Regions from separate parts of the Lysinibacillus sp. fkY74-1 genome, predicted to be linked through region 3. Evidence: riboswitches for the same ligand, from Rfam matches in the RefSeq annotation. Region 3 holds a riboswitch; each other region holds the start of a gene.

Region 1 (7,305 bases), 1.5 Mb from region 3:
GGTTCGGCGGTTCGAATCCGTCCCCCTCCACCATTTTAGGGGCATAGTTCAACGGTAGAATAGAGGTCTCCAAAACCTTTGGTGTGGGTTCGATTCCTACTGCCCCTGCCAGGTATTGAGGTACTCGTTCATATATGGCTGTTATTATATAGTGGCGGTTGTGGCGAAGTGGTTAACGCATCGGATTGTGGTTCCGACATTCGTGGGTTCGATTCCCATCAGTCGCCCCATTTTAAAATTGGGGTATAGCCAAGCGGTAAGGCAACGGATTTTGATTCCGTCATGCCTAGGTTCGAATCCTAGTACCCCAGCCATTTTTTCTTTTACGAGCCATTAGCTCAGTTGGTAGAGCATCTGACTTTTAATCAGAGGGTCGAAGGTTCGAGTCCTTCATGGCTCATCAGTATTTATTATTTTTGCGCCCGTAGCTCAATTGGATAGAGCGTCTGACTACGGATCAGAAGGTTATGGGTTCGACTCCTGTCGGGCGCGCCAATTTATTCATGTTATCGGAATGTAGCTCAGCTTGGTAGAGCACTTGGTTTGGGACCAAGGGGTCGTAGGTTCGAATCCTGTCATTCCGACCATTTATAAATGGGGCCTTAGCTCAGCTGGGAGAGCGCCTGCCTTGCACGCAGGAGGTCAGCGGTTCGATCCCGCTAGGCTCCACCATTTTAATATTTTTGGAGGTATACCCAAGTCTGGCTGAAGGGATCGGTCTTGAAAACCGACAGGCGGGTAACACCGCGCGGGGGTTCGAATCCCTCTACCTCCTCCATTTCGGGTCAGTAGCTCAGTTGGTAGAGCATTAGATTGAAGCTCTAAGTGTCGGCGGTTCGATTCCGTCCTGACCCACCATTATTTGCGGGTGTAGTTTAATGGTAAAACCTCAGCCTTCCAAGCTGATGTCGTGAGTTCGATTCTCATCACCCGCTCCAAAATGGGCCTATAGCTCAGCTGGTTAGAGCGCACGCCTGATAAGCGTGAGGTCGATGGTTCGAGTCCATTTAGGCCCATCATTATTCCGAAGTAGCTCAGTTGGTAGTAGCACCTGACTGTTAATCAGGTTGTCGCAGGTTCGAGTCCTGCCTTCGGAGCCACGGCCCGTTGGTCAAGTGGTTAAGACACCGCCCTTTCACGGCGGTAACACGGGTTCGAATCCCGTACGGGTCATCAAGCATGTAGCACAGTTGTGTGTTACATGCTTTTTTTATATTCTTCATAACAGACATCAAAGCTACGTTTAGTTGCTTTTTAATGTTAGGTCTAAATCCTTTCCTTCTAATAATCCCTCTCTTTCTAGGAAGCGTTACAATTCCATTTCAATCACTACAGGAACATTGTTTCATGTTAAATTTGAACAAACTATTTCATATATGAAATATGTATGTTTTTTCACTAGCTATTTTCATGGTGCTTATTGCCTTGTTCCTCTAATATGGGGATAAGTGGAGGAATCAATATGAATATACAGGAGATACAATGTTTTTTAAATCAATACCAGCAAGAACAAAATGAATCCGAACTTTGGTTAGAACATAGATTACAACAGATTAAAAGAGCAGGGGAATATAAGCCTACAACAGAAGAGCTAGTTTTTGGTGCACGGGCTGCATGGCGTAATAGCAATAAATGTATTGGACGGTTGTTTTGGCAATCGTTGCATGTAGTAGATGCAAGAGAAGTTTTAGATGAACAGAGCATTTTTCAAAAGTTACTAGAGCATATAGAGTATGCCACAAATCAGGGGAAAATCCGTCCAACTATAACAGTGTTTGCAAATGATAGAGTACGGATTTGGAATCATCAGCTAATTCGTTACGCAGGCTATGAAACAGAAGAAGGCATCATTGGGGATGCACATTCTATCACTTTTACAAAAGTATGTGAATCGATGGGCTGGAAAGGCGAGCGTACACCCTTTGATGTGTTACCACTAGTCATACAGGTAGATGGACATGCTCCACAGCTATTTACAATTCCTACAGAGTATATTTTAGAGGTTCCAATACGTCATCCAGAATCGGAAGCTGTGGAGGAATTAGAGTTAAAATGGTATGCTGTTCCTATTATTTCGAGTATGCGTTTTCAAATGGCTGGCATTGATTTTCAAGCGGCTCCATTTAATGGCTGGTATATGGGAACTGAAATTGGTGCACGCAATTTAGCCGATCATGACCGCTATAATATGCTGCCAGCTATTGCGGACATATTTAATTTGGATACTACTAAACAAGCCTCTCTATGGCGTGATCGTGCATTAGTGGAGCTCAATATTGCTGTTCTTCATTCTTTTAAAGAGGACGGTGTGAGCATTGTAGATCATCATACTGCTGCTCAGCAGTTTAAATTATTTGAGGAAGCTGAGAAATCGGCAGGGCGAGAAATTACGGGTAACTGGACATGGTTAATCCCACCACTTTCCCCTGCGACCACTCATATATTCCATAAACCTTATATAAATACTTATCATACGCCCAATTATTTTTATCAAAAACCATGTTATTAACTTGAAAGGAGTTGTTTTAAAACCAACAGCTTCTAAGTACCGTTTTGGGGGAGGGGCAATTCAAGATGTTGAACCAAAATATTTCGAATATCCCTTGGCAACAATTGACGACACCTTATGGCAGAGGAACAGACATTCCTCGTTTAATTGAACAAGAACAATATCAAGAGCTGACAGAATTAATCGAACATCAAGGAACACTTTGGCAGGTGACGCCATGGGTTTTACTTATTCTTTTAAAAAAGCTCTCAAGTAAAAATGTAGAGGAAGTCTCCTTAGCAGAAATAAAGCTTTATTTAGCTGTGGCTCATGCAATAACTGAGGATTATCAAGATTCAACACATAACGTTTCAACGATGCAGGAGCTATTGGATACGAAATATTTATGGATAGAAAATGAAGATGATGATGAGCTGGAGTGGGAGGGAGATCCGCCTAGAGGTTATGAGCCAGAAGCTTTTTTAGGCTATTATTATTTTAGTTTTTTACTCCTTCAAGAGGCGATCCCTGTTTTTACTACTATTAAGGCATATATCAAGAGCGCAACAGAGGAACTTTCGGAACTACTAGCCTTACTAAAACATTAGAAAAAAGGAATTGATATAGACAAAAAGCAGATGGTTTAGCTTCCCCATCTGCTTAAATCTAATGGACATATTCATCTTTAGATGCTCGCATGGAGCATAAGAAGAGTGTCATAGCTACAACAACAAAGAGCCAACCTGCAATATTCCAACCACCAAACAGATCATGGAGGTATCCGAAAAGAATTGGACCAATGGCAGCGAATAAATAGCCTAATGATTGTGCAAATCCTGATAGATCAGCGGCTTCAAATGCTGTACGCGTACGGAGTGTGAAGAACATCATTGCTAATGCGAATGAAGCCCCACCTGCTAAACCTAGAAGAATCATCCATAATATCCCCATAGTTGTCCACTCCATCACAACGCCGACAAATCCTACTAAATAGAACGATGTAAACATGAGGACAAGTGGTCTCTGTGAAGTCATTTTACCGGCAATAATAGGGACAACCAATGCCATGGGAACTTGTGAAAATTGCATAATAGAAAACATCCAACCAGCTTTATCAGGAGCCAATCCCTGCGCAATATAAATTTCAGGAATCCAAGCTGCTGTTGTATAAAATAATAAAGATTGTAACCCCATTGCACCTGTTACTGCCCATGTAACAGGTGATTTCCAAAGAGGTTTACCTGTTTTTTTGGAGGTAGTAGCTGGTTTTGGCTTATTTAATTTCAATTGAGGTATCCAGATTAAAATGGTTAATACGACTAATATAAGCGCCACAGCCAATGCCCCTTGCCAACCTAGTGAAGAATTAGCTATTGGATAACTAATACCAGCTCCAAGCCCCGCTGTTAAGTTCATCGACATAGTGAAAAATGCCATCAATAATCCTACATGATAAGGAAATTTTAATTTTAATAATCCTGGAATCAACACATTTCCAAATGATATTGCTACGCCAATGAGCACTGTACCAAATACAAGTAACCCTGTTGTACCGAGGGAGCGTAGTACAATACCTAAGGCCAATAAAATAGTGGATAAAAATAAGGTTAGCTCAAGCCCAAGTTTTCGTGCTACAACTGGTGCGAACGGTGATATGATGGCAAAAGCAAGCAATGGTATAGTTGTAAGAAACCCAGCTAGAACATTGGAAATACCAAGGTCGTCGCGTATAAAGGATACAATTGGACCCACAACAGTTAGTGGCATGCGTAATGTAGATGCTATAAATATTACGCCAAAAACTAATAATAAAGTTGTTCCCTTCCAGCTAATTTTTCTACTTGGGAAGCTGGAGGAATGATCATTTAAAGTCAAAATAATTCCCCCTGTTATAACCATTCTAATTGAACTACTATAACACTTTATCACACTATTAAAAATAGTGGAAAATTCACAAAATACAGAACTTTTATAGTTATATTGAAATGTCTTAGGTCTTATGTTAATATAGTAAACATCATAAATTTAATAATTATATGCCTCATGTTTGTATTGAGGTAGAGGTCGCGATATTTATAAGTAAGCTAATTGAAATGACAAGCATTGAAGAGATTAGCTGAAAGGAAATATTGCCGAAGTGTGAGGGGACTTGAAAACCTCATGCTGGGGCTGTCTCCGAAAGGAACAGAACTGTCACGTTTGTACAACGTGTTGAGCTATCATTTAGGAAAAACTGAGGATTAACTTAGCCATCACATTGTTCATGTGATGGCATTTTTTTGCCTCATAAATAGGAAGGAAGCTATATCGTGAGTGAAATAAAAATCAATCAGCTCGGCCATAAAGCACCGAAGCTGAAAAAAGAATTAAAAAGCCGTCATATCACAATGATTTCTTTAGGCGGTACAATTGGTACGGGGCTATTTTTGGCTAGTGGTGGTGCTATTGCACAAGCCGGTCCGGGAGGCGCATTGCTTGCCTATGCCTTAATCGGTATTATGGTATATTTTTTAATGACAAGTTTAGGTGAAATGGCTGCCTATATGCCGTCCTCAGGATCTTTTAGTACGTATGCGACAAAATTTGTAGATCCCGCTTTAGGTTTTGCACTGGGCTGGAACTACTGGTATAACTGGGCAATTACGATTGCGGCAGAGATTGCGGCAGTATCATTAATTATGAAATATTGGTTCCCAAATAGCTCATCAGCACTTTGGACAGTATTATTTATTGTGATTGTACTGACATTTAATTTATTGTCTGTAAAGAGCTATGGGGAAAGTGAATATTGGTTTGCGATGATTAAAGTGGCTACGGTCATTGTATTTATTATTATTAGCTTATTAATGATTTTTGGTATTTTGGGTGGACAAGCACCTGTAGGTTTTACAAATTTCTTTATTAGTGATGGGCCATTCCATGGAGGCTTCCTTGCAACATTTGGTATTTTCCTTGCGGCAGGATTTTCATTCCAAGGAACAGAGCTACTTGGGATTACTGCAGGTGAAACAGATGATCCAGGAAAAAATATACCGAAGGCAGTAAAATCTGTGTTTTGGCGAATTATTTTATTTTATATTTTAGCCATTGCTGCTATCGGGATGTTGATTCCATTTACAGATGAGCGCTTATTATCGGAAGATATCGCTGTATCCCCATTTACACTCGTTTTTGATCGCTTAGGTATTGCTTTTGCTGCTTCCTTAATGAATGCCATTATTTTAACGGCTATGCTATCAGCAGGTAATTCTGGATTGTATGCATCTTCACGTATGCTATGGCAATTAGCAGTGGATGGTCATGCTCCTAAATTCTTTGCAAAGTTAAGTCGTCGAGGCATTCCAATTTATGCACTAATCGCAACATTAGCTGTAGGCTGTGTAGCGTTTTTAGCGTCATTCTTTGGTGATGGGGTCGTTTATATTTGGCTTTTAAATGCCTCTGGGATGTCAGGTTTTATTGCTTGGCTAGGTATTGCATTTAGTCATTATCGTTTCCGTCGTGCCTTCGAAGCTCAGGGCTTAGATCCAAAGCTATTACCGTATAAAGCAAAGCTATACCCATTCGGTCCACTATTCGCCTTTACGATTTGTATGATTGTTGTAATTGGACAGAATTACACAGCGTTTATCGGTGATACAATCGATTGGTATGGTATCCTTGTTTCTTATATCGGTATTCCCCTGTTCCTATTGCTATGGCTGGGGTACAAAATTAAACATAAAACAAAAATGCTTCCTCTTAAAGATTGTGATTTAAAAGTAGAAAATTAAACGAAAAGCTGTTCTATAAACCGTTGTATGATGGTTGATGGGACAGCTTTTTTATATATAGACCTTTAAAATTATTACTAAACCAATATCATATATATGGTAATATACTATAGATATGGAAGTGTGATTTTTGACTTTCTGGTAGGGAGAGGTGCATGGAAATGCAAAAACATATTTTACTAGTGGAAGATGATGAGGCTATTCGCGATATGGTAGCGAATTTTTTATTATTGGAAGGCTTCGATGTCACCACTGCAAATAATGGAGAAGAGGCATTACAATATTGTTTAAATCAAACTTTTGATTTAGTTATACTAGATATTATGATTCCTAAGCTTAATGGATTAGAGGTTTTAAAAGTAATTCGAGAACAGGCAGCACTTCCAATCATCATTATGTCTGCAAAGGATAGTGATGTAGATAAAGCGCTTGGGTTGGGATTAGGGGCAGATGATTATATTGCTAAGCCATTTTCTATGCTGGAATTCTCTGCTCGCGTAAAGGCCGTTATTAGACGAGCAACAAAATACGCTGGCCAAACAGATCACAAACAAGATGTAGTAGTCATAGGCCATTTAAAGATAGATATTGTTAATTTTTCTATAAATAAAAATGGACTGGAAGTAAAGCTAACATCAAAGGAATTTGCCATCTTAAAGCTATTTGTAACAAACCGAAACCGAGTTTTTACGAAGGAGCAAATTTATCAGCTAATATGGAAAGATGCATATTATGGTGATGAAAATATTATTAATGTACATATTCGAAGGCTACGCGAAAAAATTGAAGATGATCCATCCAACCCCCAGTACATTAAAACACTGTGGGGAATTGGCTACAAATTTGAAGGATAGCAGATATGATCATCATTCTATTCATTATCATTTTGGTGCTTATAGGAATTGTTATTTTTCAATGGAAAACAAAAAAAGAACAAAATCAGACGGTCCAATATATGTATGAAAAACTTCAAATCATCGTTCAAGAACAAAGTAACGAAAAAATTTTGGTAACTACGAGCAATACACAAGTTCAACAGCTACT
Region 2 (7,305 bases), 1.1 Mb from region 3:
AAAGTCATGCAAATAGCAGGTATCACAAAAGAAGAATTCAAACACATTGAAACACAATTATCAACCGCTAATAAGCAAATTCAAACATTAAGTCAAAACTATTTACGTGTACGTTCCGTATCTGCTTTTAAACAACTACTGGAGATGACCCGTATTTCAAAAAACATCGTCAAAATTGTCAAGACAGACCCACGTAAGTTTTACAATGTTGAACCCTTTTTCTATGCACATTTACCTTCAGCAGTGGAATTAACGGATAAGTATACAATGCTTTCTAGACAGCCTGTGAAGGATAAAGAAATTCAATTGACGTTATCAAAAACGCGTGAAACACTAACGGACTTAAATGATACGATTCAAATTGATTTAAAGGATGCGCTTGCGAATGATATTGACCACCTACAAATGGAGATTGAATTCGCAAATCGTTCTAATCTTAGACGTAGAGAACAATTGGACTGGCGAGGCGATGACAAATGACGGCAGATGAACATGCTTTTCAATTAAATACCATTCCTGGTCTTTCTCCATTAGTACAATCTTATTTAGAAACAACTCCACAAAATGAGGCGATGGCGACGTACGAAACGCTATCGCCTCTTGCGCAAAGTCGGGCTTTACTATATGCCAGCCAAATTGATTTAACTGATTTTGAATCATTGCTGTCTTTAGGACAGGATTCACAGCGTTCCCTGTCCCAGTTTGCGGATCGAATGTTAGCGCAGGTGAAGCAAAAGGACGTGACCAAAATAGGTCAAATGCTAGACTCCTTAATGCAAACCTTAGATCGCGTAGACCCGACAGCTTTAGAGCCAAAAAAACAAACCTTTTTCAAAAAAATATTTGGTGGTAAAACAGAGCCTACTGTGAAACAAACCCTAACAGAATTTGAGCGTATTAGTATTCAGGTGGAACGTATCGGGGTGCAATTGGAACGTGCTCAGCTCCAACTAATTCGGGATGTAGAGAATTTAGAAGCACTTTATACACATAATCGAGGATTTTTCGAGGAACTAGCTACTGCGATTGCAGCTGGTCAAATGAAAAAGCAGCAGGCCATTGAGGTGGAGCTTCCTACAAAAATAACAAGTGTCCAAGCAAATAAACAGCCTCTTGCCATTCAACAACTAAATGATTTCGCTGCACAAATTGAGAGGCTGGATCAACGTATTTATGATTTACAGGTTTCTCAACAAGTAGCCCTACAAACGGCACCACAAATTCGTATGATACAGCAAGCGAATCAAACATTAGCTGAAAAAATTGAGTTTTCCATTGTCACATTAATTCCTTTATGGAAAAATCAACTAGCAATGATGCTATCCATGCATATGGATCATCATTATGCACAGCTTGAGGAACGATTATTACAGACACAGGATCGTTTTGCAAGACCTTCATTCGAACAGCAAGTATCGAAATTTAAGGAAACGCAATATGAGCTACAAACAGCTATAAAAGATGTGTTCGCCTTACATACGGCGACGGAACAGGAAAAGCAACAGTTGCAAAATACGACGGATATAAGAGGCTATCAGAGGGATTCATGAAAAAAAGGGTGGCTCAGTAAATGATCTGAACCACCCTATCTTCTTTTTATGCAAAATAATCTTTATAGTAGCCACCGACGTTGCCAGTGTTATCAATGATAAAAATGAACTCTTCTGTTTCATTTTTTACTTCATATTCTTTTCCTACTGTTAAAACATTTGATACTAGGTATTTTGATGCATTGGTATGTTTGCAAGTCACTGTTCGTAATGTTGGCGCATCTTTCCATTTTAAATGTAACATATTCTCTCTACCTCTCTTTACTAGCATAAAGCTAATGTCTAATGCCTATTTTATAATATTTTTAGGCTTTTGTGGAGAAAAAAGAAATACAATACCTAATCTATCCAAAAATAATTTTACATTTGAGGTGTTATGATGAGCTTTGGCGGTGTACCACAATGGTTTTTTATTATTGCAATAGCATTCGTAATCTGCTTTGTCCTTTATGCAGAATGGAATTCCAGAAAGTAAGTGAGTCTCTATTATAGGACTCACTTTTTTTGATGAGGTCCTACTGCTTTAATGTTCGTTTTAAAAACTCTTTCGTCCGATCATGCTGAGGGTTTATTAATACCTGTGATGGTGGGCCCTCTTCGACAATTACACCTTTATCCATAAAGACTACGCGATCTGCTACCTCTTTGGCAAACTCCATCTCATGCGTTACAATCAGCATCGTATTGCCTGCATCAGCTAATTGACGCATCACTTTTAATACCTCCCCTACCATCTCAGGGTCTAGTGCTGATGTAGGTTCGTCAAAAAGCATCACTTCAGGATTCATGGATAATGCTCTGGCAATGGCTACGCGTTGCTTTTGCCCCCCTGAAAGCTGTCGAGGCTTTGCGTTTACATATTGTTCCATACCAACAATGTTCAAATATTTAAGCGCTGTTTCCTCTGCTTCCTTCTTCGAGCGTTTTAAAACTTTTATTTGCCCCACCGTACAATTATTTAAAACATTGTGGTTGTTAAATAAATTGAATTGCTGGAATACCATCCCTAAATGTGTTCGATATTCTTGGATATTGTGTTTTTCATCTAGGATGTCTTCCCCTTGATAAATAATTTGCCCACCACTTGGTGTTTCTAATAAATTAATGCAACGAAGTAAAGTGGATTTGCCTGAACCAGAGGAGCCTATTAAGCAAACAACTTCTCCTTTTTCCACTTGAAAATTAACATCTTTTAACACTTGGTTACGTCCAAATGATTTACTTAAATGTTCAATTTTAATGACTGCCATTTGTGCGTCCCCCTATATTGCTTCTTTTTGTTCTTTTTGATAGGCATCTGGTCCATCTAAACGTTTTTCAACATAGAGAAGGATTCGTGATGCAGTGAATGTCATTATGAAATAAAGAATACAAGCTACAAAGAACGATTCAAAATAACGGAAGTTGTTACCGGAGATTGATTTTGTTTGGAAGAATAATTCTGTTACTCCAATAACGTTTAGTACAGCTGTATCTTTAATATTCATAATTAATTGGTTGCCTGTCGCAGGCAGTACGTTTCGTGCTACTTGTGGTAGGACTACGTGAAGCATGATTTGGAAGTGATTCATACCGATAGCTGATGCTGCCTCATATTGACCATTATCAATCGATACGATACCACCTCGGACAATTTCTGCCATATAGGCACCTGTATTAAGTGAAACGACTAAAATCCCCGCTGTAATAAAGTGCATGTCTATGCCAAATGCGATATCTAATCCATAGTAGACAACCATAGCCTGTACAATCATTGGTGTACCACGGAAAAATTCAACATAGCATGTGAGTATAAAATTAATAAGCTTTAAGCTATAAAATTTCACACCTTTTTTACGAACTGGAATCGTATGCATAATTCCGATGAAAAATCCGATAAATGCACCAATAATTGTACTTATAGTCGAAATCAGTAACGTATAATACGCACCTCGTAAAAACATTTGCCAGTTGTTTTCAATAATTGAAAGTATCCATTCAAGACTCATGATGTTCCTCCTTACAATGTCATGTTGCTTGCTATCTTTTTCGTGCCCTAGCTTTTTCTACTAGTCTATGATTTATTTCGCTAGGACATTATCATTATGTAGAGAGGTTCTCATTTTAATAATGATGAAATGATAGTGCACGGACTAGCAACTAGTCCGTGCCATTTTTTTATTGTGCTGCTGGTTGCTGAGAAATAGCTTCTTCCATTATCGCTTGACGATCATCTTCAGAAATACCTTTTAGGATTTCATTGATTTTTTCTAGATTAGCATCATCTTTACGTAAGCCTACAGCAATCGAAGTATTTGAAAGATCTGTATCAAAGCCTTCTTCAAATGCTACGTATGTGAATTTATCGTTGGCAGCTGCCGCAGAAATTCCTTCAGGACGTTCGGCTACATATCCATCAATTTTGCCTGCCTCTAAAGCTACACGCATCGCTGGGAAGCTTTCCATTGCTGTTTGTTTATTGACACCTTTAATTTGATCAATCACATTGTAGTTGGAAGTATTCAGTTGTGATGTAATTTTTGCGCCAGAGAAATCTTGGATTGATTTGACACCTTCATATTTACTACCTTTTTTAATAACCATTACAAAATCAGAAGTATAGTAGTTTTCAGTAAAATCAATTGTTTTCTTACGTTCTTCTGTTGGCGACATTCCCGCGATGATTGCATCAATTTTATTAGATTGTAGCGCTGGTACTAAGCCGTCCCATTCCAATTTGACGATCACTAATTCTTTGCCTAAACCTTCAGCGATTTTTTTCGCCATTTGTACATCATAGCCACCTGCATACTCTGCGTTATCTGCAATTTTTACTGCTCCATTTGCATCGTTTTGCTGTGTCCAGTTGAATGGTGGGTAGCCCGCCTCCATTCCAATTCGGAATTCACCGCCGCCTTCTTCTTTATCTGCGCCAGCATCACCTGAACTACTTTCTTTTTTGTCACTAGTGCCACATGCAGCTAGCACAATTGCCGTCATGATAGAGATCATTACTAACAACCATTTTCTTTTCATGAAAAACTCCCCTTTTCTGTAAAAAAATAAGACAACTGTACGAAAAAAGACCTAAGTCTTGTGAACTTAGGTCTTACCTTTTATGACAGTTGCCCAAATCCTCACTAGTATTCCATGTTTCCGAGATAGCACAACCTAGTAAACCTGGAAATGAATTTACTAGGACAGTCCTGCACTTATTCACTGCAGACCCAGCATAAAAGTACGAGCTCCTTTTATACTTCGGCGATATTTCCTTCTTCATTGCGTCTTTGTTTGCTTGTACTCAACAATGAACTAATAAATACCGCGCCTCTACCTCACTGATGTTTGTTAGTGAGGTTTGTTTATTTAATTGATATTTAGATACTACTATAAAACTAGTATGTACGTCAAGAGAGTTTTATCATTTTTCTGACTAATGACAATATTAGGGTATTATGCTTGCCCTATCCATTATTAATCTACGTATTTTTATCCATATATCTGCTGGAAAACAACATATTTTTACTACCTATTCTTTTTATACTAAGTAAATAGTTTTGGATTATCAAAATTACTAATGACTTTAGTGATACAGAAGCCAAGAAAAAACCCTGCAAAGTTTGCAGGGTTTAAAGGAATTATGAATTTAATAATAAATCTTCAGGATTTTCGATTAACTCTTTAACTGTTTTTAAGAATCCTACAGAATCTTTTCCATCGATGATACGGTGATCGTAAGAAAGTGCTACATACATCATTGGACGGATTTGAACTTCACCATTTACTGCAACCGGACGGTTTACAATGGAGTGCATACCTAAAATACCAGCTTGCGTACCGTTCATAATTGGTGTTGACATTAATGAACCGAATACACCACCATTTGTGATTGTGAATGATCCACCAGCCATGTCATTTAAGCCTAATTTTTTATCACGAGCTTTTGTCGCTAAGTTAGCGATATCTTTTTCGATTTCTGCAAAGTTTTTGCTATTCGCATCGCGTACAACTGGTACTACTAAACCTTCTTCAGTTGATACTGCAATACCGATATCAAAGAAGTTATTTAAATGAATTTCATCGCCAGAGATTTGAGCGTTTACGTATGGGTATTTTTTCAGTGCTGCAACAACAGCTTTAGTGAAGAATGACATGAAACCAAGTTTGATGTCGTTTGCTTTCACAAACTCTTCTTGTTTACGTTTACGAAGTGCCATGATGTTTGTCATGTCAATTTCGTTGAATGTTGTTAACATTGCTGTTGATTGTTTAACTTCTAATAAACGTTTTGCAATTGTTTGACGACGACGGCTCATTTTTTCAATCGTTACACGGTCAGAATTAGCTGCTGGTGTGAATACAACTGGGCCACCTGTAGTTGCTACTGGTGTAGGTGCTGCTACTACTGGTGCTGTACCATGTGCCGCTACATCTTGTACACGTACACGGCCTTGTGGATCTACTGGTGATACCGCTGCAAGGTCAATACCTTTTTCACGTGCAAGTCGACGTGCCGCTGGAGATGCAATGACACGCTCACCAGAAGTTTCTTCTACTACAGGTGCTGCTGCTACTGGTGCTGCAGGTGCTGCTTGTGGCGCTGCTGGAGCTGGAGCTGCTTCAGCTGGTGCTGCCGCTACTGGTGCAGCTGCTGCGCCTTCGCCTGCTTCTACAATTGCGATAACTTGACCAACTAGTACAGTATCGCCTTCTTCAGCTAAAATTTGTGTTAATACACCTGCTTCTTCAGAAATGATTTCAGCGTTTACTTTATCTGTTTCAAGTTCAACGATGAATTCACCTTTTTCAACGCGATCGCCCACTTTTTTTACCCACTGTGCGATACTACCTTCTGTAATCGATTCTGCTAATTCAGGGACTTTAATTTCAGCCACTTTCATTTCCTCCTTTGATTAACGTGCATGATGCACATAAAAGGGCTACTGCTTATGGGCAAGTAGCCCAGCTATCAATATTTATATGTGATTATTTAACCTTTACTGGCTCAGCAACTGCTTCTTCAATAAGTGATGATTGAGCTGCTTTATGAGAATCTGCATCTCCTTCAGAAGTTGAGCTCATTGCAGGACGACCTACATAGCGAAGCTTTTTACCTTCTGCAAGTTCATATAATGTTTCTAGAGCATAATTCCATGAGCCTTGGTTTTTAGGTTCTTCTTGTACCCATACGATTTCTTTAGCATTAGGATACTTAGCAATAATACCAGCAACTTGCTCTTTTGGGAATGGGTAAAGTTGTTCTACACGAACAATGTGTAAGTGATCGAAACCTTCTCCATCTTTCACGCGATCTGCTAAGTCGATCATCACTTTACCAGTACCTAATACGATACGCTCTACAGCATCCGTTTTTGTACCTAAGCCAGGTTGTTCAATCACTTCTTGGAATGAACCATCTGCTAATTGCTCAGCATTAGCTGCTGCTAATGGATGACGCAATAATGATTTTGGTGATACAACCACAAGTGGACGAACACCTTCAGTACCTAATAACGCTGCTTGGCGGCGTAATAAGTGGTAGTAGTTACCTGCATTTGAACAGTTTGCTACAAACCAGTTATTTTCTGCTGACATTTGTAAATAACGTTCCATACGGCTTGAAGAGTGCTCTGGACCTTGGCCTTCATAACCATGTGGTAATAGAATCACCATGCCAGATTTTTGACCCCATTTAGAGCGTGCCCCTGAAATGAAGTTATCAAACATTACTTGTGCCATATTCGCAAAGTCACCAAATTGTGCTTCCCAAACTGTT
Region 3 (7,305 bases):
GAATCGCTGTTGGGTGAATTTGGATGAACTCACCATTCGCATATGAAGCACCTTGTTGGTAAACGATAGAAGCAGCAGAACCTGTGTTAATAACAGAGTTTGTTGTTTTACCGAAAATAATACCAGGGCCACCAGTCGCCATAATAACAGCGTCTGCACGGAATGATTTAATTTCTTCTGTACGCATATCTTGCGCTACGATACCACGGCACACGCCGTCTTCATCGATAATAACACCAAGGAATTCCCAGTGCTCATATTTATTTACTAAACCAGCTACTTCATGAGAACGAACTTGCTCATCAAGCGCATATAGTAATTGTTGACCAGTTGTTGCACCAGAGAAAGCTGTACGGTGCATTAAAGTACCACCAAAACGACGGAAATCTAATAATCCTTCTGGTGTACGGTTGAACATAACACCCATACGGTCCATTAAATGGATAATCCCAGGGGCTGCATCACACATACCCTTAACTGGTGGTTGGTTCGCTAAAAAGTCACCACCATATACTGTATCATCAAAGTGGATCCATGGAGAATCCCCTTCACCTTTAGTATTTACCGCACCATTAATTCCGCCCTGCGCACAAACAGAGTGTGAGCGTTTTACAGGAACTAATGAGAATAAATCAACTTCAGTACCAACTTCAGCTGCTTTAATCGTTGCCATCAGACCGGCAAGACCACCGCCGACAACAATTATTTTGCTTTTCGCCATGATTATTTCTCACTCCTCTTAAAAAATTGCATTGATTGCATTTGCTCTATCGTAGCTTTCTATGGAATTATACAAAAGCTAAAATAGCAGCAATACCAACTACACTTAGAATTACGAAAATGATGTTTGTTACGTAAGTAGCAATCTTTTGAGCCTGTGGAGATTGTGTAATACCCCAGCTTACTAGGAATGCCCATAAACCGTTAGATAAGTGGAAAGTTGCTGATAAAATACCAACAATGTAGAATCCAAGCATGAATGGATTAGCAACGATATTCGCCATCATGTCGTAATCAACGTGTGTGCCAAGTGCTTTTTGAATACGAGTTTGGAAAATATGCCATGCAATGAAAATCACTAGGAATACACCTGTGAAACGTTGTAATGAGAACATCCAGTTACGGTATGTGCTGAAACGTCCTGTGTTTGGTGTAGCAGTGAATGCAATGAACACTCCATAAAATGCATGGAACATCAATGGAATATAGATGACAATCCATTCAACTAGGATAAGGAATGGAATCTTCTCCATTACTGCGGTAGCATCGTTATAACTATCTGCCCCGCCTGTTGCTGTAAAGTTAATGAACAGGTGCATCGTTAAAAACAGACCTACTGGAATGATCCCAAGTAGAGAATGTAAGCGACGCCATAAAAACTCTCGATCTTTCGACAAGACTGTTACCCCCCTTAGTACTTAAAATAGCACAACAAAAGAAGTCATCATTTTGTAAATGATACTTCATTGACTGTGTATTTCATCATGGTACAATATTATGACATGTTTATTGTACTCTCAAGAGCTACGAGCGTCAAGGCAACTCGAAGTTTTTCATAGAGCTTATTAAAGAACTAATCTAGTGCATAATGCGTCGTTTTTTCTCGAAAAATCTACCATTACTTTATTAACGTTAAATTTTAAGAAAATTCTAAGAAAGAAGGATAACAATGTTAAACACTCCATCTCCTACAATCTCTTCCTTTGGTTATGAGATCATTCGCGATCATATTCTATCTTCTATACTCGGTAAACATGAGAATGATGTCCTTTATTGGGCAGGCAAAGAGCTTGCGCGTAAGTTTCCATGTAAAAGTCAAGACGAACTTATCGCATTTTTCGCAGATGCCTGTTGGGGTACATTAGAGCTCATGAAAGAATCGAAAGACGGACGCATTTTCCAGTTGACAAACGACCCTGAAATATTACAAATCAAACAACGTAGCTTTAGACTTGAGGCAGGATTTATAGCTGAACAAATTCAGCTAGCTAAAGGCTATTTAACAGAATGCTATGATGAAAAACGTGAAAAGCAACATTACGTTATGTTTACAGTCAAATGGGACGTAAAGGAACGGATCATGCATACGATCCCAACAGAGTAACAAAAAAGGATTGTCTCCCCAATCAATAAACGGGATGACAATCCTTCCTTTTATTTCGGACAATGACAGAAAATGCTGTTTCTTCTATTATTATATGTAAAGAGCCTGCTCTAAATTAAATTCATCATGTAATGCATTTGCCGCACGAATCATTTCATCCTGCGGAACTACAACAGACACTTTAATTTCCGAGGTGCTGACCATCTTCACAGGGATATTTTCACGACGTAACCGGTCGAACATACGGGCAGCGACACCTGGATTAGAAACCATACCAGAGCCAACAATAGAAACTTTTGCTAATCCAATTTCGAAATCAGCAAAGCTAAAGCCAAGCGATACTTTACTGTCCTCTAAAACACGTAATGCTTCCGCAAATTCTTCTTTCAAAATTGAAAAGGACACAGTTGGTTTTAATCCATCAATAATGGCTTGAACAATAATATCCACGTTGATGCGATTTTCAGCAAGAGTTGAAAATATATCCGCTAATGAAGCACCCGAATATGCATCATAGCCAATTGTTAAACGAATAACATCTGATTCAAAGGCAACACCACGAACTATTAAATTTTTCTCCATCTCTACTTCCTCCTTCAATAAAGTACCTACTGACTCCACTAAACTAGAGCGTATGATAACTGGTATTTGAAACTTTTTAGCTAACTCAACTGCACGTGGATGTATGACCTGTGATCCTAAATGAGCTATCTCTAACATTTCATCATAGGAAATTTCCTGTAGTTTTTGTGCCTGTACAACAAAGCGTGGATCTGCTGTATACACACCGTCAACATTCGTGTATATGTCTGTCCGCTCGGCATCTAATGCAACAGCAAGTGCGACGGCTGTCGTTTCGGTCCCACCTTTCCCAAGCGTTGTTATATTGTGGTCATTGTCAATGCCTTGATCTCCAGCAATAACGACGATTTGTCCTTGCATTAAATGTTCTTCGATACGACTAACATCGATATGATCTATCCGTGCATGACTATACATATGATCCGTGTAAATACCAGCCTGCCAGCCTGTTAATGACACCGCATTATAGCCAGCTTCTTGTAACGCAATGGCAAAGACTGAGCTTGATAGCTGAGAGCATGAAGACACAACTGCGTCTAATTCACGTTTTGACACATCATCTGTGAAATGAAGTACGCTCATTTTCACGTCTTGTATCGTTTGTCTCATTGCAGCTACTACTACTACCACATCGAAACCTCTATCTTTTTCAGCAATCGCTTTTCGTACAGCCTCTTGAATTTGTTCGGGTGATGCTAATGCAGCCCCTCCAAATTTCATCACTATTCTAGACATTTCTTTTGTTCTCCTTTCCAGTCTGGTAATTCACCTAATATAAGGTGTAAAACAGCCTCTAGAAAACTAAAAGGCAGCCTTCACAAAACGTGAAAGCTGCCTCTAACATGTACAATAAATGAAACTTGCGCATGTGTGATAGCTCTCCGAAACTTGTAGAATCGACAGTCTTACATTTCTTAAATGCAAAACCAGTACAACAGTGGAAACAACATTACTGTACTTCGGCAAGCTCCCCTTTCACGCAATGTCTTAGGATTTGTTCATCCTCTATTGCGCTACTTTTGAATCTTGCACCTCTATCATCACCTTAAAAGTGAATGTATTAAATTTATGTTCGCCCTCATTAAAACAAGTGGGCTGTTAACATTGGACAACAATGTTATTTATAACCTTAGCATATGTCTATTCCTTTGACAATGACTCCTGCTGAAAATAGGCATAAATATGACTTGCTAAATTAGCTGGCATCCCGGCTTCCTGTAAAGCCAGCTCACTAGCCTCACGTATTTTCTTAACGGACCCAAAGTGTTTAAGTAGCTGCTGTTTTCGTTTTGGACCGACACCCTCAATTTGATCCAGCACAGATTGGATAGCATGCTTTTCATGCTGTTGACGTAAAAAGGTAATCGCAAAACGGTGGACTTCATCTTGAATTCGTTGTAATAAATAAAAACCGTCACTTGTACGTTTTAAGGCAATGACCTCGGGCGGATCACCAAACAATAGTTGCGATGTATTATGCTTGTCATCCTTTGCTAAACCAGCAATAGGTATAACAAGTCCTAGCTCATCCTCTAATACTTCTCGTGCTACTTCCATTTGACCTTTACCACCATCTATTAGCACTAAATCTGGTAGTGGAAGACCTTCCTTCAAAACACGAATATAGCGCCGGCGAATGACCTCTTGCATAGCACCATAATCATCATGCTTAGCTGCTGTCCGAGTTTTATATTTGCGATATTCCTTTTTGGCAGGCTTGCCATCAATGAAAACAACCATTGCAGATACTGCGTCCGTTCCATGCATATGACTATTATCAAAAGCTTCAATTCGTAATGGTGTCGTTATACCCATTGCATCGCCTAGTGCCTCACATGCACCAATAGTACGTTCTTCCTGCCGTTCGATAAGCTGGAATTTAGCGGCAACTGCAATTTCAGCATTTTTCGTCGCTAAATCCACCAACTCCTTCTTTTGACCTCTTTTTGGTGTAAGAACTTTAATGCCTAATAATTCCGTTAAAATCGCACCATCAATTGCTTGTGGAATAAAGACTTCTTTTGGCTTAATATGTTCTGGTTTTTCATAAAACCGTCCTACAAAGGTTAGGAACTCTTCCTCTGGATCTTGATAGATGGGGAAAATAGAAACATCCCGTTCGATCAGCTTCCCTTGGCGAACGAAGAAAACCTGTACACACATCCATCCTTTTTCCACAGCATAGCCAAAGACATCGCGGTTGGTCGTATCACTTGATACTATTTTTTGCTTTTGCATAACCGTATCTATATGAGCAATTTGATCACGAAACTCCTTAGCTCGTTCAAACTCCAAGTTTTCAGCAGCCGCAAGCATTTTTACTTCAAGCTCCTTTTTGACTGCCTCAACTCCACCGTTAAGAAACTTCGTCATATCCTCAATCATTTCCTGATAAACGTGACCTTCAATTTCTTTCACACATGGTGCTATACATTGGCCCATATGATAATACAAACAAACTTTTGAAGGTAGTTGCACACATTTTCGTAGTGGATATAAGCGATCCAACAGCTTCTTTGTTTCACTTGCCGCATAGGCATTAGGATACGGTCCAAAATATTTAGCTTTGTCCTTTTTTACTTTACGTGTCGTAATTAGACGAGGATGTTTTTCATTCGTAATTTTTAAATACGGATACGTCTTATCATCGGTCAACATGACATTGTATTTTGGGTCATGCAGTTTAATGAGATTCAGCTCTAAAATAAGTGCTTCTATATTTGATGATGTCACGATATACTCAAAATCTTCTATTTCGCTTACAAGTCTTTGCGTTTTACCTTCATGTGTTCCTGTAAAGTATGAACGGACACGATTTTTCAGTACCTTCGCTTTCCCGACATATATAATGGTCCCCTGTCGATCCTTCATCAAATAGCAGCCAGGCTGATCTGGTAGAATATCCAGTTTACGCTTGATTAAATCGTTCATTACCTACCTGCCTCCTACTTAAAATTCCCCTCAATAAATCATTTTATCTTTCTATAGTATATAACGAAAAAAAGCCGAACACATCAATTGATGGTCCGGCTTTTGTGAACTTCATTCATTACGCATGTTTTGCGATAAATGCTTCTAAAGCTTCTTTTGGTTGGAAGCCTACAGTTTTGTCAACTAATTCTCCATCTTTAAATAATAATAATGATGGGATTGACATGATTTGATACTCAGCTGCAGTACCTTGGTTATTATCTACGTCAACTTTTACAATTTTAGCCGCGCTACCTGCAGCGTCCATTTCCTCAAGAACTGGCCCGATCATTTTACAAGGTCCGCACCAAGCAGCCCAAAAGTCCACTAATACTAACCCTTCTTTAATATCACTTTGGAACGTAGCATCTGTTGCATGTACAATTGCCATTTGAAATCCTCCTTAAACTTACTATGATTGTAGTATAGCATGGATAAATTCACTTGAGCGAACAATCTGCCTGTAATGTATTTTTTATGAAAATCCTTGTCGAAAATTAAACGTACCGATTAATTTTGTTGATAACGGCCTTTCCATAAATAAGTTAACGTAATAAAAATGTAGATGGCTAATGTAATACCCGTCACGATTATTGAAGTGGTAAAAATAATACCAATTAAGATCGTACTCAGTGCAATAATCGCAATCCATGTAGTATAAGGGTACCATTTCACTTCATACACACTTGAGTTTGCTGATTGTTTTTTTCTTGATTTCAGATGAGCTATGGCAATAATTAACCAAATAAATAGCACAGTATATCCAAGTGATCCCATCAGAAAATCAAATGTCTTGCTTCCAGCATATAACGAAACGATGACACCTAAATATAACGCTAATGTACACATCAAAATCGCATATACGGGAACATTTCTTTTGGATAATTGAGCAAAAATTTTAGGAACACGCCCGTCTACTGCTTGTGTATAAAGTACACGTGACGAACCATAAAGGCCCGAATTCATAGAAGAAATAATAGCAAGTAACACTACAGCATTCATTATATGATCCGCACCAGGAATTCCGATCATTTTAAATACCATTACAAATGGACTTTCTGGTACTCCATTCACTTCATTCCAAGGAATCAAACTAACGATAATAAAGAATGGCAGTAAATAGAAAGTAACAATCCGTACTAATGTACTGCGCACAGCTTTTGGTACTACCTTTTCAGGATTTTTTGTTTCAGCTAATGTAATCCCAATGATTTCAGTTCCACCATAGGAATAGATCACCACAAGCATAGCTGCAATTAATCCCATTGATCCATTTGGGAAAAAACCGCCGTGCGAGGTTAAGTTAGAAAAACCTACAGCACTATGTTGACCAAATGAGACAAGCAATAAAATGAGTCCTGCAATAATAAATACAATAATAACCGTAATTTTAATCAATGCTAGCCAGTATTCCGTTTCAGCAAAAATCTTCACGGATAACAGATTAATAGCTGTCACTAGCACCGAAACAGATAACGCCAATATCCAAATTGGGTATTCAGGCAACCAATATTGTATAAAAATAGCGGCGACAACAGATTCTGCTGCAATATTTAATACCCACATCTTCCAATAAATCCAGTCTAAAAAATAAGCAGGATATTTGCCTAAAACGGATTCGACTAAATCTCTAAACGTTCTTGCTTCCT

What was found. Region 3 has a riboswitch for lysine ahead of ACE1MS_RS16425 (aspartate kinase). Riboswitches for the same ligand answer to the same signal wherever they lie in the genome.
Region 1: another riboswitch for lysine. It lies ahead of ACE1MS_RS01190 (amino acid permease); the one in region 3 lies ahead of ACE1MS_RS16425 (aspartate kinase).
Region 2: another riboswitch for lysine. It lies ahead of ACE1MS_RS10775 (transporter substrate-binding domain-containing protein); the one in region 3 lies ahead of ACE1MS_RS16425 (aspartate kinase).

The regions. Positions count from the first base shown of each region.
Region 1 is NZ_CP170173.1:234,606-241,910, forward strand. Features, by position in the region: tRNA gene ACE1MS_RS01105 (tRNA-Tyr) at 1-33, shown strand, start outside; tRNA gene ACE1MS_RS01110 (tRNA-Trp) at 38-111, shown strand; tRNA gene ACE1MS_RS01115 (tRNA-His) at 155-230, shown strand; tRNA gene ACE1MS_RS01120 (tRNA-Gln) at 240-314, shown strand; tRNA gene ACE1MS_RS01125 (tRNA-Lys) at 328-400, shown strand; tRNA gene ACE1MS_RS01130 (tRNA-Arg) at 419-495, shown strand; tRNA gene ACE1MS_RS01135 (tRNA-Pro) at 511-587, shown strand; tRNA gene ACE1MS_RS01140 (tRNA-Ala) at 597-672, shown strand; tRNA gene ACE1MS_RS01145 (tRNA-Ser) at 686-778, shown strand; tRNA gene ACE1MS_RS01150 (tRNA-Phe) at 783-858, shown strand; tRNA gene ACE1MS_RS01155 (tRNA-Gly) at 865-938, shown strand; tRNA gene ACE1MS_RS01160 (tRNA-Ile) at 943-1,016, shown strand; tRNA gene ACE1MS_RS01165 (tRNA-Asn) at 1,024-1,100, shown strand; tRNA gene ACE1MS_RS01170 (tRNA-Glu) at 1,102-1,173, shown strand; gene ACE1MS_RS01175 (nitric oxide synthase oxygenase) at 1,463-2,509, shown strand; gene ACE1MS_RS01180 (hypothetical protein) at 2,575-3,096, shown strand; gene ACE1MS_RS01185 (CynX/NimT family MFS transporter) at 3,155-4,387, opposite strand; lysine riboswitch at 4,539-4,715, shown strand; gene ACE1MS_RS01190 (amino acid permease) at 4,798-6,261, shown strand; gene ACE1MS_RS01195 (response regulator transcription factor) at 6,423-7,115, shown strand; gene ACE1MS_RS01200 (sensor histidine kinase) at 7,121-7,305, shown strand, end outside.
Region 2 is NZ_CP170173.1:2,215,076-2,222,380, reverse strand. Features, by position in the region: gene ACE1MS_RS10800 (5-bromo-4-chloroindolyl phosphate hydrolysis family protein) at 1-480, shown strand, start outside; gene ACE1MS_RS10795 (toxic anion resistance protein) at 477-1,550, shown strand; gene ACE1MS_RS10790 (DUF6501 family protein) at 1,597-1,794, opposite strand; gene ACE1MS_RS10785 (amino acid ABC transporter ATP-binding protein) at 2,066-2,800, opposite strand; gene ACE1MS_RS10780 (amino acid ABC transporter permease) at 2,813-3,538, opposite strand; gene ACE1MS_RS10775 (transporter substrate-binding domain-containing protein) at 3,708-4,565, opposite strand; lysine riboswitch at 4,684-4,870, opposite strand; gene odhB (2-oxoglutarate dehydrogenase complex dihydrolipoyllysine-residue succinyltransferase) at 5,168-6,424, opposite strand; gene ACE1MS_RS10765 (2-oxoglutarate dehydrogenase E1 component) at 6,516-7,305, opposite strand, start outside.
Region 3 is NZ_CP170173.1:3,337,140-3,344,444, forward strand. Features, by position in the region: gene sdhA (succinate dehydrogenase flavoprotein subunit) at 1-721, opposite strand, end outside; gene ACE1MS_RS16415 (succinate dehydrogenase cytochrome b558 subunit) at 789-1,397, opposite strand; gene ACE1MS_RS16420 (YslB family protein) at 1,670-2,104, shown strand; gene ACE1MS_RS16425 (aspartate kinase) at 2,195-3,421, opposite strand; lysine riboswitch at 3,553-3,731, opposite strand; gene uvrC (excinuclease ABC subunit UvrC) at 3,827-5,617, opposite strand; gene trxA (thioredoxin) at 5,736-6,047, opposite strand; gene ACE1MS_RS16440 (amino acid permease) at 6,167-7,305, opposite strand, start outside.